DNA from 3 places in the Shewanella sp. GutCb genome. Region 3 is predicted to be linked to each of the others. Evidence: predicted binding sites of a transcription regulator. Region 3 holds the regulator's gene; each other region holds the start of a gene.
What was found. The regulator LexA, encoded in region 3, represses DNA repair genes until DNA is damaged. The targets are predictions, from matches to a motif close to TACTGTATNNNNATACAGTA.
Positions count from the first base shown of each region.

Region 1: dinB (DNA polymerase IV) is a predicted target of LexA. The motif match lies at 1,843-1,862, and genes of this name have one in related genera.
Region 2: CXF86_RS22435 (YebG family protein) is a predicted target of LexA. The motif match lies at 1,814-1,833, and genes of this name have one in related genera.

Region 1 is NZ_PJBL01000016.1:149,738-154,030, forward strand. It holds gene CXF86_RS09145 (aminoacyl-histidine dipeptidase) at 1-558, shown strand, start outside; gene dinB (DNA polymerase IV) at 742-1,818, opposite strand; gene CXF86_RS09155 (methyl-accepting chemotaxis protein) at 2,283-4,283, opposite strand.
Region 2 is NZ_PJBL01000106.1:224,048-228,340, forward strand. It holds gene CXF86_RS22420 (MlaD family protein) at 1-410, opposite strand, end outside; gene CXF86_RS22425 (paraquat-inducible protein A) at 388-1,032, opposite strand; gene CXF86_RS22430 (paraquat-inducible protein A) at 1,022-1,648, opposite strand; gene CXF86_RS22435 (YebG family protein) at 1,845-2,126, shown strand; gene CXF86_RS22440 (GAF domain-containing protein) at 2,221-2,679, shown strand; gene proQ (RNA chaperone ProQ) at 2,965-3,603, shown strand; gene prc (carboxy terminal-processing peptidase) at 3,637-4,293, shown strand, end outside.
Region 3 is NZ_PJBL01000105.1:87,378-91,670, reverse strand. It holds gene coxB (cytochrome c oxidase subunit II) at 1-1,432, opposite strand, end outside; gene CXF86_RS20510 (cell division inhibitor SulA) at 1,884-2,396, opposite strand; gene lexA (transcriptional repressor LexA) at 2,393-3,013, opposite strand; gene plsB (glycerol-3-phosphate 1-O-acyltransferase PlsB) at 3,315-4,293, shown strand, end outside.

The DNA.
Region 1 (4,293 bases), on a different contig from region 3:
ACTGAGATCCCAGCCGAAACAAAGGTGATGAGTGAAGACTCACAACAGATCTTAATTGATATCCTCAATGCCTGCCCTAACGGCGTAGTGCGTATGAGTGACGAAGTTGCAGGCGTAACAGAAACCTCGCTTAATGTCGGTGTCATCAGTACTGAAACAGATTCTGTTCAAATACTTTGTCTTATCCGTTCATTAATCGACTCTGGCCGCGAAGAGATAGAAGGCGTATTAACCTCTTTGAGTAATCTTGCGGGTACCAACGTTGAATTTAGCGGTGCTTATCCTGGTTGGAAACCTGACAACAGCTCACCAGTAATGGAAAGTGTTCGGGCAACGTATGCCGACATCTATAAAAAAGAGCCAACGATTATGGTGATCCATGCTGGTCTTGAGTGTGGTTTATTTAAAAAGCCTTACCCTGAGATGGACATGGTTTCTATTGGTCCGACCATTCGCTACCCACACAGCCCAGACGAAAAGGTTAACATCACCACCGTTGGCCAATATTGGAAACTATTGTTAGCGGTACTTGAACGCACACCCGTTAAAGGCAGCTAAATTAGCCTGTAACCTGTGCGGTGAGTCAAACGCACAAGCTAAAAAGCCGCTAACTGTTTAGCGGCTTTTTTCGATGAGTACTTTGCAGTATTCTAACATTGACCAACAAAGGCATTAAAATAAGGCGACTAACATACTCGTTCTACAGCCCTTGTTTAAAAGTCCTTGGTTTAAACCATTTGATTAAAACCCTAAGTCCATCTGTGGAGCAACCGTTTGCACCTCATCGTCAGTCGATGCGCTAGACGCCAACCCAACGGCAACGCCTAACAAACGAATACCTCTACCTTGCTGCCTTTCCAAGGCTTGCCCTAATAACTGATAAAACAAATTAACCGAGACCTCATCACTACGGTGCTCTATGGTAGTTTGTTTAAAATCATCAAACTTAAGCTTTACCACTTGTTTATGAATGGTACGCTTTTTGGCACTGCGACCCACTCTGGCCCCTAACTCTTGAATCAGTTGCGGCATAACGGCTTTACACTGCTCTAATGTATGTATGTCTTTGGCTAATGTTGTTTCTACCCCAACTGACTTACGTTCTCTGTTGGACGAAATACCACGGGTATCTATGCCTTTTGCCCTTTCTATCAACACAGAACCAAACTTTCCAAATCGCTCTACTAGCTTATTATCCGGATAGGCTTGCACATCACTACAGGTATGTAGGCCGATATCAGCTAACTTTTTAGCGGTGACTTTACCTACCCCTGGAATTTTAATCAGTGGCAGTGTTTTAACGAACTCTTCAATCATTTCAGGACGGATAACATATTGGCCATTAGGTTTATTAAGATCGGATGCTATTTTTGCTAAAAATTTAACTGACGCTATTCCTGCGGAGGCTGTAAGCCCCGTTTCCTGAAAAATATCTTGCCTGATGGCTTCTGCAATACGCGTGGCAGAGCCTTGGCAATGAGGGCTGTCAGTCACATCGAGATAGGCTTCATCTAAAGACAGTGGTTCAATAAGACTGGTATATTTAGCAAACACCGCGCGAATTTGACTGGAAACGTCTTTATATACCTGCATCCTGCCAGGCACTAAAATGAGATCAGGGCAAAGCTTGAGTGCATAACCTGATGCCATTGCTGAGCGCACGCCAAATTTTCTGGCCTCATAGCTACAAGTACTGATAACACCACGGCGATCACTCCTTCCCCCCACTGCAATGGGCTTGCCTCTCAGCTCTGGAAAATCACGCATCTCTACTGCAGCGTAAAAGCAGTCCATATCGACATGAATTATTTTTTGCAATCTTAAGCCCTCTACAGAAGATATTACTGTATATAAAAACAGTACTCAAGCAAAGTTAACTAAATAGTGCTTTCAGCGGCAGTGGATACGTATTAATGGCTTATGATTGGATCAAAAAAAGGAGCCAATGGGCTCCATTTTTGGGTTTAATCTCGAGCTTTATCTCATGCTCAATACTGCAGAGTACTAGGGGCTATTGATCTTTCGAGCTTGGTTTTTGTTCGAATTCAATGCTTTTAGTACAAGGCTTGAGCGATGCTGCTTAGCTGGCTAAGCGAAAAGCTCGTAACGCATTCTAGTCATAAAGGACTAAAATCACTGAAACGAACCCGAAGGGCCGCGCTTCTTGGCCATTTTTACTGTGTTGTAAGTTATTTGTGGAGAATGACTAAACGACATAACCTCCGCCTTGTCAAAATCGCCAATAAACTGCGGCAAAAACAACCGTGAAAGATCAACAGCCCCTAGATTTTGAACTGCTTAATATTACTCGACAATGACTCTGTTACCCGAGCAAAACTGTCAAAGTTACGTGATAGCTCTTCGCTTGCCGCCAAAGAATCATCTGATAAAGCACGAACATTTTCAACATTGCATGCCACCTCTTCAGCAACCACCGCTTGTTGGCCAACAGCCGCCGATATCTCGATGGTTTGCTGCTGAATAGCGCCAATAGCACCGGTAATGCTATCGAGCGCCAGCTCAACTTTAGCGGTGAGATCCTGACCAATATTAGCCTGCTCGACTCCCGCTTCCATCACTTGCTCAGCTTCATTAGCATTTTGCTGTAGCGTCTGAATAATCTCTTGGATGTTCGCGGTTGAATCTTGAGTGCGCGAGGCTAATGTGCGCACCTCATCAGCTACAACCGCAAAACCACGCCCTTGCTCACCAGCTCTTGCAGCTTCAATAGCAGCGTTAAGTGCTAACAAGTTGGTTTGTTCTGCAATGCCTCTGATGACATTGAGGACTTCACCTATTTGCTCAGAGCGGGTGCGTAATTGCTTAACCACTTTAGCGGCTTCAATCACCTGCACCGATAAAGACTGCATACCTTGAGTCGCTTGCGCAACGATGGCTCCCCCCTCTATCGATTCAGCTTGTGCCTTATCGGCAAAGTCGCTAGCACGTTGTGCACTTGCTGCCATCTCTTGGCTAGTATGCGCCATCTCGGTGGCAGCAGTTGCAACAGAGGCTATCTCCGCTTTCTGCTGCGCGACGGAGTTAAGCGCTCGTTCGCTGACTTCAGACGCAGCTGAAACGCCGTGTTCAACTTCTAAAGTTAAGTCTCGAGTATCTTGTAGCATTCCCTGAACTTTTGCGGCGAATCGATTGAATGCATCACCCAGTTGTCCAAGTTCATCCTCTCTGTCCATTTGGATACGCTTAGCTAAATCATTATCGCCTTCAGCAATATCTTCCATCGCTCGCAGTAAGTTATTGATCTGTTTTCTAAACGGAAGCAACATTCCCCACACCGTTACACCGACAAAAAGCATGATCAAACAAGAGAGTAAAATTGAGTTGATAATAGCATCGGTCACTGGAGCCTCAATGACCGCCGTTGGCAACATGAACGCCAAATGCCATTTCTGTTCGGGGAAATCCCCCCCCACTTCCACAAAACTCACTCTTTGCTGCTCACCTTTAAAAGTGACTTCGGCAAAACCAGAGGTTTGTGATTGCATTTGTTGGCTTAAGGTACTAAAGCCTTTGGTGTCTCTAAATTGGCTATCCACTTTTTCAACATCAGAGCCAGGTGGGAATTGTTCAGTAAAACCAGGAAAGTAGACCAATTTACCCGCATCGGTAATTAAGAAGGCTTGGCCTGATCCTTGGTATTTAATCGGCGCTAGTAGTTCACTACCTATGGTGTCGATTAATATGTCCATCCCCCCAATGCCGATAAACCGACCGGACTGATCTTTTACAACTGTTTTCACTGTTGCCGAGATTGATCCGTCGTTAGCATCTACGGCTGGATCACCGACAAACATGCCGTTTTGATCAATCGCTTCTTGCCACCATGGGCGTTTGTTAGTGTAGTACTCACTATCGTTGTAGCGACCATTAAGGTCAAAGTACTCAAAGGTATTAGCGGAGCCGAAAAACACCGACTTAATGTCGCTGTCTTTATCGGAGAAAAATTTAAAGTAGTCAACAATAGCTTGGTATTGTTTATCTGAAGAGAGGTCTCTTGAACGACTATCATATTTACCGAACCATTCTAACACCATAGGATCAGCAAAGACGGCGTGGATCAATTGACCTTTAGCGACAAAATAGCTGCGAACTTCGTTAGATTTAAGTTGTACTAGACCGCTTAGGTCGTTGTCGATTTGCTGACGGGTACTGGCACTTTCATTCTTAACTAAGAACAATGCAACGAGGGTAAAAAGTACCGCCAAAGCCCCAACAATTGCCACAACTAGCTGCATACTTAGCGAGCGTTTAAACCAATGCATCCTATATCCC
Region 2 (4,293 bases), on a different contig from region 3:
CGTGATTCACCTTCACCGGGCAAAATGCTGATGTAGTTACCTGAAAATAGAGTGTCTAGTCCTTCGATGCCTGTGATTGAAGCTTTCGGCGTCACCAACCAAAATTTAGTCCCTTTATTGATAAAAGGCGAAGAGCGATAGTCCATTAATACATCGACATTCACACCTTGTAGTTGATCATCAATACTGATATCGGCCACTTTTCCTACAGTTAAACCTTGGTATTTAACCAGTGTTTTACCAATATCCATTCCGGTAGCGTTTGGGAAATGAATTCTCACTTCTACACCTGATTCTCGGATGCTTTTTACGCCAAGCCAAGCGCCTAACGCGAGCGCAATAATGGGCAATAACCAAATAGGCGAGAACAGTTTTTTCTTTACGACTTTAGGTGTTTGTACTTGAGTCATTTTTTGTTTCCAGTCGGTCCCAGAGTAAACGCGTATCAATTACTTTTGCTGCCAGTTGCGTCAGTAAAATGACCAAGGCAAATGCAGTAGCAGCCGGTGCGGGTTTCGCATCTAGTAATTGCCCCATATTAACTACGGCAACGGTTAACGAAATAACGAAAAGATCGAGCATAGACCAACGGCCTATCCATTCAATAATATGAAAACCTATCATCAAATTCTTTTTTGAAATAGGTAATTTAAAACTGATCGCGGTTAAGTATATGGTAAGGCCAATTATTTTTAATAATGGCACCAAAATACTCGCCGTGAATAATATGATTGCTATAGGGATCATATCTGTTTTTACAAGGTGTGCGATACCCGAAAAAATAGTGTCTTGAGTGACTTGCCCCTGATTTGTAAGCGTCGTTATCGGGTATAGATTCGCGGGTATGAGTAAAATCGCGGCTGTGATTAACAAAGCCCAGCTTTTTTGTAAACTCCCATAATCTCTAATAACGAGTTTGGTATCACAGCGACTGCAACAAGCTGATTCAGCACAGGTAACCTTATTGCATGTTGGGCAACATGTTAGGCCTATTTGCTTACCTAATGTGGATTCGTTTGGGTTACTTTTCAAGAAAACTCCACATATGCTCCAAATCGTACTCTCTTAAAAGGAATAAATTCATAATAAACAGCATTGTAAAGCAGAAGGTGCCGAAACCAAATGAAACTGTAGCAAAGTCGGCAAGGTTGAAAGCGGCCACTAAAAAGCTAATGACGTAAATTTCGAGCATTGTGAGTTGTGTCAGCAATCCCTGTAGTTTTAATGCCTGCTTTAATATTGACCTTAATAGACGATGCTGCAATCCATGTTTTATGATAACGATTTGTATCAAGATAGACATAAGTAGAATGCCTGGTGCAATTACTGCGGCAGTCATTACTGCAATGGCAACAATCCAGTAGCCTTGTTGGTATACTGCTAAAGCGCCTTCTAATACCGTTGTGGTACGCATGCTACCAAGAAATTCTAATTCTAGCACTGGGTAGGTATTGGCAGGGAAGAAAAATATTATTGCGGTAATACACAGTGCTAGCATGCCATTTAATGAGCAATATGGTGTGTCATAGAGCTGGGTGTGGCAGCGTGGACAAAGGGCTCTGACGCCTGTAGGCAATGCACGCTTTCTGATGACGAGGTCACAAGACCGACATAAAGTAACACTATTATCTAGCGCGTCCGATGTCATAAGAATTAAAACCTCTATAAAACGTACAAAGTTAAAGAAAAAGCTTTATCGTGATATTGAACTCAATTTATGCGTAGGCAATTGATTAATACAGAGTCCTTATATTGATAAGCCTACCAGATTTTCAAGAAAACTTGCATAAGAACTTCAATGTGTGAGACTCTTTACTGTATATAAAAACAGTGTGAGGTTAATTATGGCCGTTATAACAAAATTTGTCGTAGTTAGAGAAGGGGTTGAAAAGATGACTTTTACATCGAAGAAGGAGGCTGATGCCTACGACAAGATGCTTGATGTCGCTGACAACTTGATCCCTTTTCTAAGTAAATCTGAACTAGGACTCGAAGATAATGATATTGAAAAAATTGGTTTTTATTTGGCGCAACATAAAGATGAGCTGCAATCTTTGCTGAAAGGTAGTGCACCGGAAAAAAGTACACCCGCTAAAAAAGTATCTAAAAAGACTGATTCAAACTAAAAAAGTCGAAAATAGTCTGTTTGAAATTGATTGTTTGTTGGTAAAATGCGACGAATTTATTTGTTTTAATTGATGGAACTGTTAAAGGATATTTATGACTGCGTCGTTTTATGACACATTAAACCGTCAGGTTACCGCTTTACTGACGGGTGAAGATGATCAAATTGCCGCTTTAGCCAATTTTTCAGCGTTGTTAAATGACAACTTAGCTGACCTTAATTGGGTTGGGTTCTATCTATTAAAGAATGATCTGTTAGTACTTGGACCTTTTCAAGGGAAAGTTGCTTGCTCCCGTATTCCGGTAGGTAAAGGTGTTTGTGGCACAGCAGTGGAAAAAAATCAAACACAAAGAATTGCCGACGTACATCAATTTTCGGGACACATTGCGTGTGATTCTGCCAGTGTTTCAGAATTAGTTGTGCCCTTTAGGCGAGATGGTATTGTTATCGGAGTACTCGATATCGATAGCCCTTCGTTATCAAGATTTGATGAAATTGACCAGCGTGGTGTGGAAACGATGGTTAAAAGTCTCGAAAACTGCCTATTTGGTTAATCTACGACCAATTATTGCTAATTGGTGGTCGCAATCATTTCGTGCGTCTCTATAATGAGCGGTTTGAGCAATGAAATTTCAAATCGTGATTATTCGCTAAAGCGAATCAATAGCGTTTATGATAGGTTGTTGCTAAGGTAGGTTTGATTTTGGCACTAAAAATATAAATTAATCATTATTAATTTGTGCTTTAGGTCATAATCAGACAAATATAAACGACACGTAAATCAATGAGAGAGATAAACTCTTTTGGTGGTGTCCCTTTTTTAAACTGTGGAAGTAAAGATGGAATCAACAGAAAAGTTGACCGATACCAACGCTATTCTTGCGTACTTATATGAAACATTTCCTTTATGCTTTATTGCTGAAGGTGAAACGAAACCATTAAAAATCGGGTTGTTTCAAGATTTAGCGGAAAGGTTAGCTGATGATTCTAAAGTCAGTAAGACTCAACTAAGAATCGCTTTAAGAAGATACACAAGTAGCTGGCGTTACCTTAAGTGTGTGAAAGCCGGTGCACACCGTATCGATTTAGATGGTAATTCTTGTGGTGAGCTAGAACAAGAGCACGTTGACCATGCTCAAGCTACACTTAAAGAAAGTCAGGAAAAAGCGAAAGCAAAAAGAATAGCGAAGGCAGGTAAAACTCCAGCGCCTTCAGCTACTGCTAACAAGCCAGCTAAAAAACCGGTTGCGAGAAGACCGAAAGCGGCTACTAACGCAAAACCTGCAAAAGAGAAAGTCGCGGTAGCAATTTTAACGCCTGCAGTATTGGCTGAGTTGAAGAAAAATCAACGTGTAAATGTCAAACTAGGTAAGGCGCCAGTAGCTGGTGTTATTTTGGATATCAAAAAAGAAGATGTTCAAGTTCAGCTAGATTCAGGTTTAACGATTAAAGTTAAAGCGGAATACATACTACTGTAATGGTTTAAAAGCATGTAAAGGAGTAACTTGTTGATGCGGAAAATGTCTCTGGCTGTATCTATCGCCAGTATTTTTGTAGGATTCTCGGCGTGGGCTGTTAGCCCTACTATTCAATTCAGCGAGTTACCTGCTTTAAAGCAGGAACCCCAACATAAGGTGGCGAGTAAACGCGTCACTGGTTTGTTTACCCGATCACATTACCATCGTTTTGAAATGGACGATGCGTTCTCAAAGCAAGTTTTCGAGCGTTATCTTAAGCAATTAGATTATCGTAAGAATGTGTTATTGCAATCCGATGTTGATAGCTTTATGGCTTATTCAACTCAATTTGACGAAATGTTAAAAAGTGGCAATCTCCAGCAAGCATATTCAATGTTTGAAGTCATTCAAAAGCGTCGCTATGAACGGTTTACCTATGCACTTTCTCTGCTAGATAAAGAGATGAAGTTTGATGTCGTCGGCGATGCTTACGAATTCGATCGTAAAGATGCTGCTTGGCCTAAAAATGAAGCTGAGTTAAATGAACTCTGGCGTCAGCGAGTCAAATATGATGCGCTTAATCTTTCACTCACAGGCAAAAAGTGGGATGAAATAGTTACTGTTTTATCGAAGCGATATAACAATTCAATTAAGCGTCTGAGTCAAACCCACAGTGAAGATGTTTTCCAAGGGGTGATGAACGCATTTGCA
Region 3 (4,293 bases):
TCAGTAGCGAGGTAAATGCCTGCATAGCAGTACCCGGTTTGCCATTGATAACAGTATCGAGATGACCCGTTACTGGGCCGGTAATCACTGCGCTCCCCACTAACGATGGAAAGGCGCCGGGTAAACCCGTTCCTGCCGCTTGGTGACAAGCAACACAACTGGTCATGTAGACTTTCTCTCCCATGACCATAAGCTCATCCATTGTTAAGTCATCTAAAGCCACAGCTTTAACTTGTTCTGCCTCAGGTAAGCTGGCAGGTAAAGTGACCGGGATTACGGTGTTGGGATCGCTGGATGCAGCTGGGCTTGAACTCGCGCTAGCAGAGCTCACATCCGCGGCTTGAACTGTATCGCCTGAGTTATTGCCCCAAGCATTACGCTCAAAAGTCACCACGGCAGCAATTTCAGTTGCAGTCAGCTGTTTAGCAAATGCTTGCATAGCAGTACCAGGCTTACCATTGACGACGATATCGACATGGGCGCCGACGGGGCCGGTGGTAATTGGGCTGCCAATAAGAGAAGGGAATACGCCAGGCAGACCTGCACCATTGGGTTGATGACATGCAGCACATTGAGCGAGATAGATTTGCTCACCTTGAGCCATGAGTTCGTCCATGGTTAAGGTTTGCGAAAGTGCGGCCTCTGCTTCAGCTTCAGCATTATTAGCTTGTTGCTGCTGGGCAAGTAACCACTTATCGAAGTCTGCTTCTGAAAGCGCTTCGACAACAATCGGCATAAATCCGTGGTCTTTACCGCACAATTCAGCGCATTGACCACGATAAATACCGGGCTTATCAATTCGTGTCCAAGCTTCATTGATAAAACCGGGGTTAGCATCTTTTTTGACAGCAAAAGCCGGGACCCACCATGAGTGGATAACGTCATCAGATGTCATCAAAAAGCGTACTTTACGATTAATGGGTAATACGAGATGTTTGTCTACTTCAAGCAAATAGTGTTCACCTTTAGCTTCGGTGCCCTCTATTTGTGCTCTAGGAGTCGACATTAAGCTATAAAACTCAACGTCTTTATCGAAATAGCTGTAATGCCACTTCCACTGCGAACCTGTTATTTTAATGGTGAGGTCAGCATTACTGGGGTCTTCCATTGCAATCAAGGTTTTGGTTGCGGGAATAGCCATGATTATAAGAATAATAAAAGGCACTACAGTCCATAAAATCTCGACTTTAGTACTTTCATGAAAGTTGGCGGCGACTGCGCCTTTTGATTTGCGATGGTTGATCATGGCATAAATCATTGCGCCAAAAACAACAATGCCAATAGCACAGCAGATATAAAGGATAATCATATGGAGGTTATAAACCTTACCACTGATCTCCGTCACGCCTTCTGTCATATTAAACGGCATTTCTGATGCAAACAGTGTAGGCGAAAATATTAGCGCCAACACACAGTACAACAATTGCTTCACTAGACTTCTCCTCTGTCAACAAGACAAAGAAGAGTCACACAGTAAGTCTCTGCTCTATGTAAACTCTTCAGTTCCCAAAAAAGCAACGATGACTTCAAAGTGCGCGAGTGGTTTATCCATCGTGTCGTTATGTTTCGACTATCGATTAGACTTTATATAATTTCAGTATTTTAATACTGGTTAGTGTAACCACACTGGCACCTACGGCTGAAATATATCAGGCCGATCTCAGTCTTCATATACTCTTTAAGGATCTACAGTCCATACATAAAGACCGACGACTAAATCGCTCGGATATAACAATATATCGTTGTTATCAGTACCTACCCTACTTGGTGTTGAAATATTGATCAAGATCACTTTTTGATTCATTTGCTTAGCAGCAGTAATAAAAAAGCTCCCGTTAAGGGAGCTTTGCTTTAGAGACTAGATTTGTAATAGAAAGAATTGCTTAATGGACTGCTGCGAACAGTGAACCTTGTTTAAACCGCTCGTCCTGTGTATTTATTGTGCTGTCAGGTAAGTGAGCATTCGCATTTTCAATAATGATACCCACCGCTTGAGCACTCTTTGCGACTAACTGCAGTCGTCTACTGTCTCGTGCATCGACTTCATTCGTCCAGGTTATTACCGCGCTTGATGTGCCACTCGTGAGCGCTTTTTCCATAGCCCAAAGTGTTTCGAATTCATCTTTTGCGTGTACCAGTAGGATTCTATCCATGCGGACGCCAGCAGAAGCGAGCATCTGTTTGTAACCGATATTAGGTGGGCTAATTAATACAATCCAGCGACCTTGTTGGCTCAGTTGAGCAAGTTGGCCACTAATCTGTTTTAATTCAGTGCGCCCCTGAGTGTGAGATACCATAGTTTCGATATCTGTATTTACCTTTTTAGACATAGCTTGAGCAGGTATATCTTGCCAAAGGCCAGGGTGACGCGGGCTTACACCTAATAATTTGTTCATTGCCAATCTCCATTACGGATCACGCCAACGGCTAAACCTTCAATACTTAAGCTTTGGTTTGCCAGATCAACTTCTATCGGTGAATAATCTTCATTCTCAGCATGTAAATAAACTTTATTGCCTTTCTTTTCAAAGCGTTTAACCGTGACTTCATCTTCTACTCGTGCCACCACAACTTGACCGTTGCTTGCATGTTGGATCTTATGCACTGCAAGCAAATCGCCTTCAAGTATGCCGATGTTTTTCATGCTGTCACCGCGTACTTTAAGCAGAAAGTCGGCTGACGGGCGGAACATGGTAGGATCAATTTTATAATGTTGCTCTACATGTTCTTGAGCCAGAATAGGTTCACCTGCGGCCACTTGACCAATAAGCGGTAAACCAAGGTCGGCATCTTCGGTATCATCTTGAATTAACTTAATTCCTCGAGAGGTACCTGGCATGATCTCAATACAGCCTTTCTTCGCTAAAGCTTTTAAGTGCTCTTCGGCTGCATTGGCAGATTTAAAGCCTAAACGTTTGGCTATTTCAGCACGGGTGGGTGGCATACCTGTGTCTGTAATATTGCGTTTAATTAGCTCTAAAATTTCAGCTTGACGTGGTGTAAGTGGTCTCATTATTAAGCCTGTCTTTCCATACAGTAACTGTCAGTATATACAGTATTTCTGTTCGCGCAAGTATTAACCAAATTTATGTTAAAGTTGAATTTATTAGCACTAGGGTGGGGCTGAGAGATTAAGGAGGGATGAACGAGATTTAATCCTGATAGGCAGGATATACATAGACTTATGATGGCTTAAGTCATTGTTCTATAAATACGCAAATGTTTCCGAGTGCCATTATAAAGCAATTGCGCAAACACTCCGAAATTCTGGTATTCTACGGGGTTATTAGAAGCGACTATACTGCAAGCGAATCATGTCGAAAAAAGACTCTCTTTGGTTTAAATCATTACGCTGGATCCAAAAAAAGCTCGTGCACACTATTGTAGTGCCTCATGATCCTTTTGAAGACCTCAATCTCGATCCAAGCAAGCCACTCGTTTATGTCATGAAAACAGAATCTGTTAGTGACATAGCAGCTCTTAGTGAGATAACCGGTAAATTCGGTTTACCTAGCCCATATAATGACTTAGAGGTTAACGGGGTGACTGCGCCGCGCGTTGTCTGCCTTGAAGGTAGCAAGCCTCTATTTGGCGAAAGAGAAAGTGCCGAACAGTATTTGCATTGCTTTAAGCGCCTATTGAGTGTGCATAAGCAAAATGAAGAATTAGATATTCAGCTAGTTCCTGTGAGTCTTTATTGGGGACGAACCCCAGGCAAAGAAGACGACACCATGCGCGCTGCTGTGTTGGAGCGTCAAAATCCGACTTGGTTACGCAAGTGCTTGATGATCTTGTTTCTCGGTCGACACAACTTTGTGCAGTTTTCTAATGCTGTTTCTCTGCGTTATATGGCAGACGAACATGGTACTGATAAGCGCATCGCACAAAAACTAGCCCGTGTCGCGCGAGTGCATTTTCAGCGTCAACGTAAAGTAATGACTGGGCCTCAGCTGCCTAAGCGCCAAGCTCTGTTCCATGCTTTGCTAAAGTCAGAATCAATTACCCGAGCCATTAAAGAAGAAGCGACAAATAAAAAAATCTCCGAATCAGAAGCGCGTGCAAAAGCGATGGAGTATCTAGATGAAGTCGCGGCGGATTACTCCGATAGCTTAGTGCGTATTACCGAGCGTTTTCTTACTTGGTTGTGGAATAAGCTTTATAAAGGTATCAATATTAAGGGTGCGGAGCAGGTTCGTCAGTTGCACCATGATGGTCATGAAATCGTCTATGTACCGTGTCATCGCAGCCACATGGATTATTTGTTGCTGTCTTACATCCTCTATTATCAAGGCA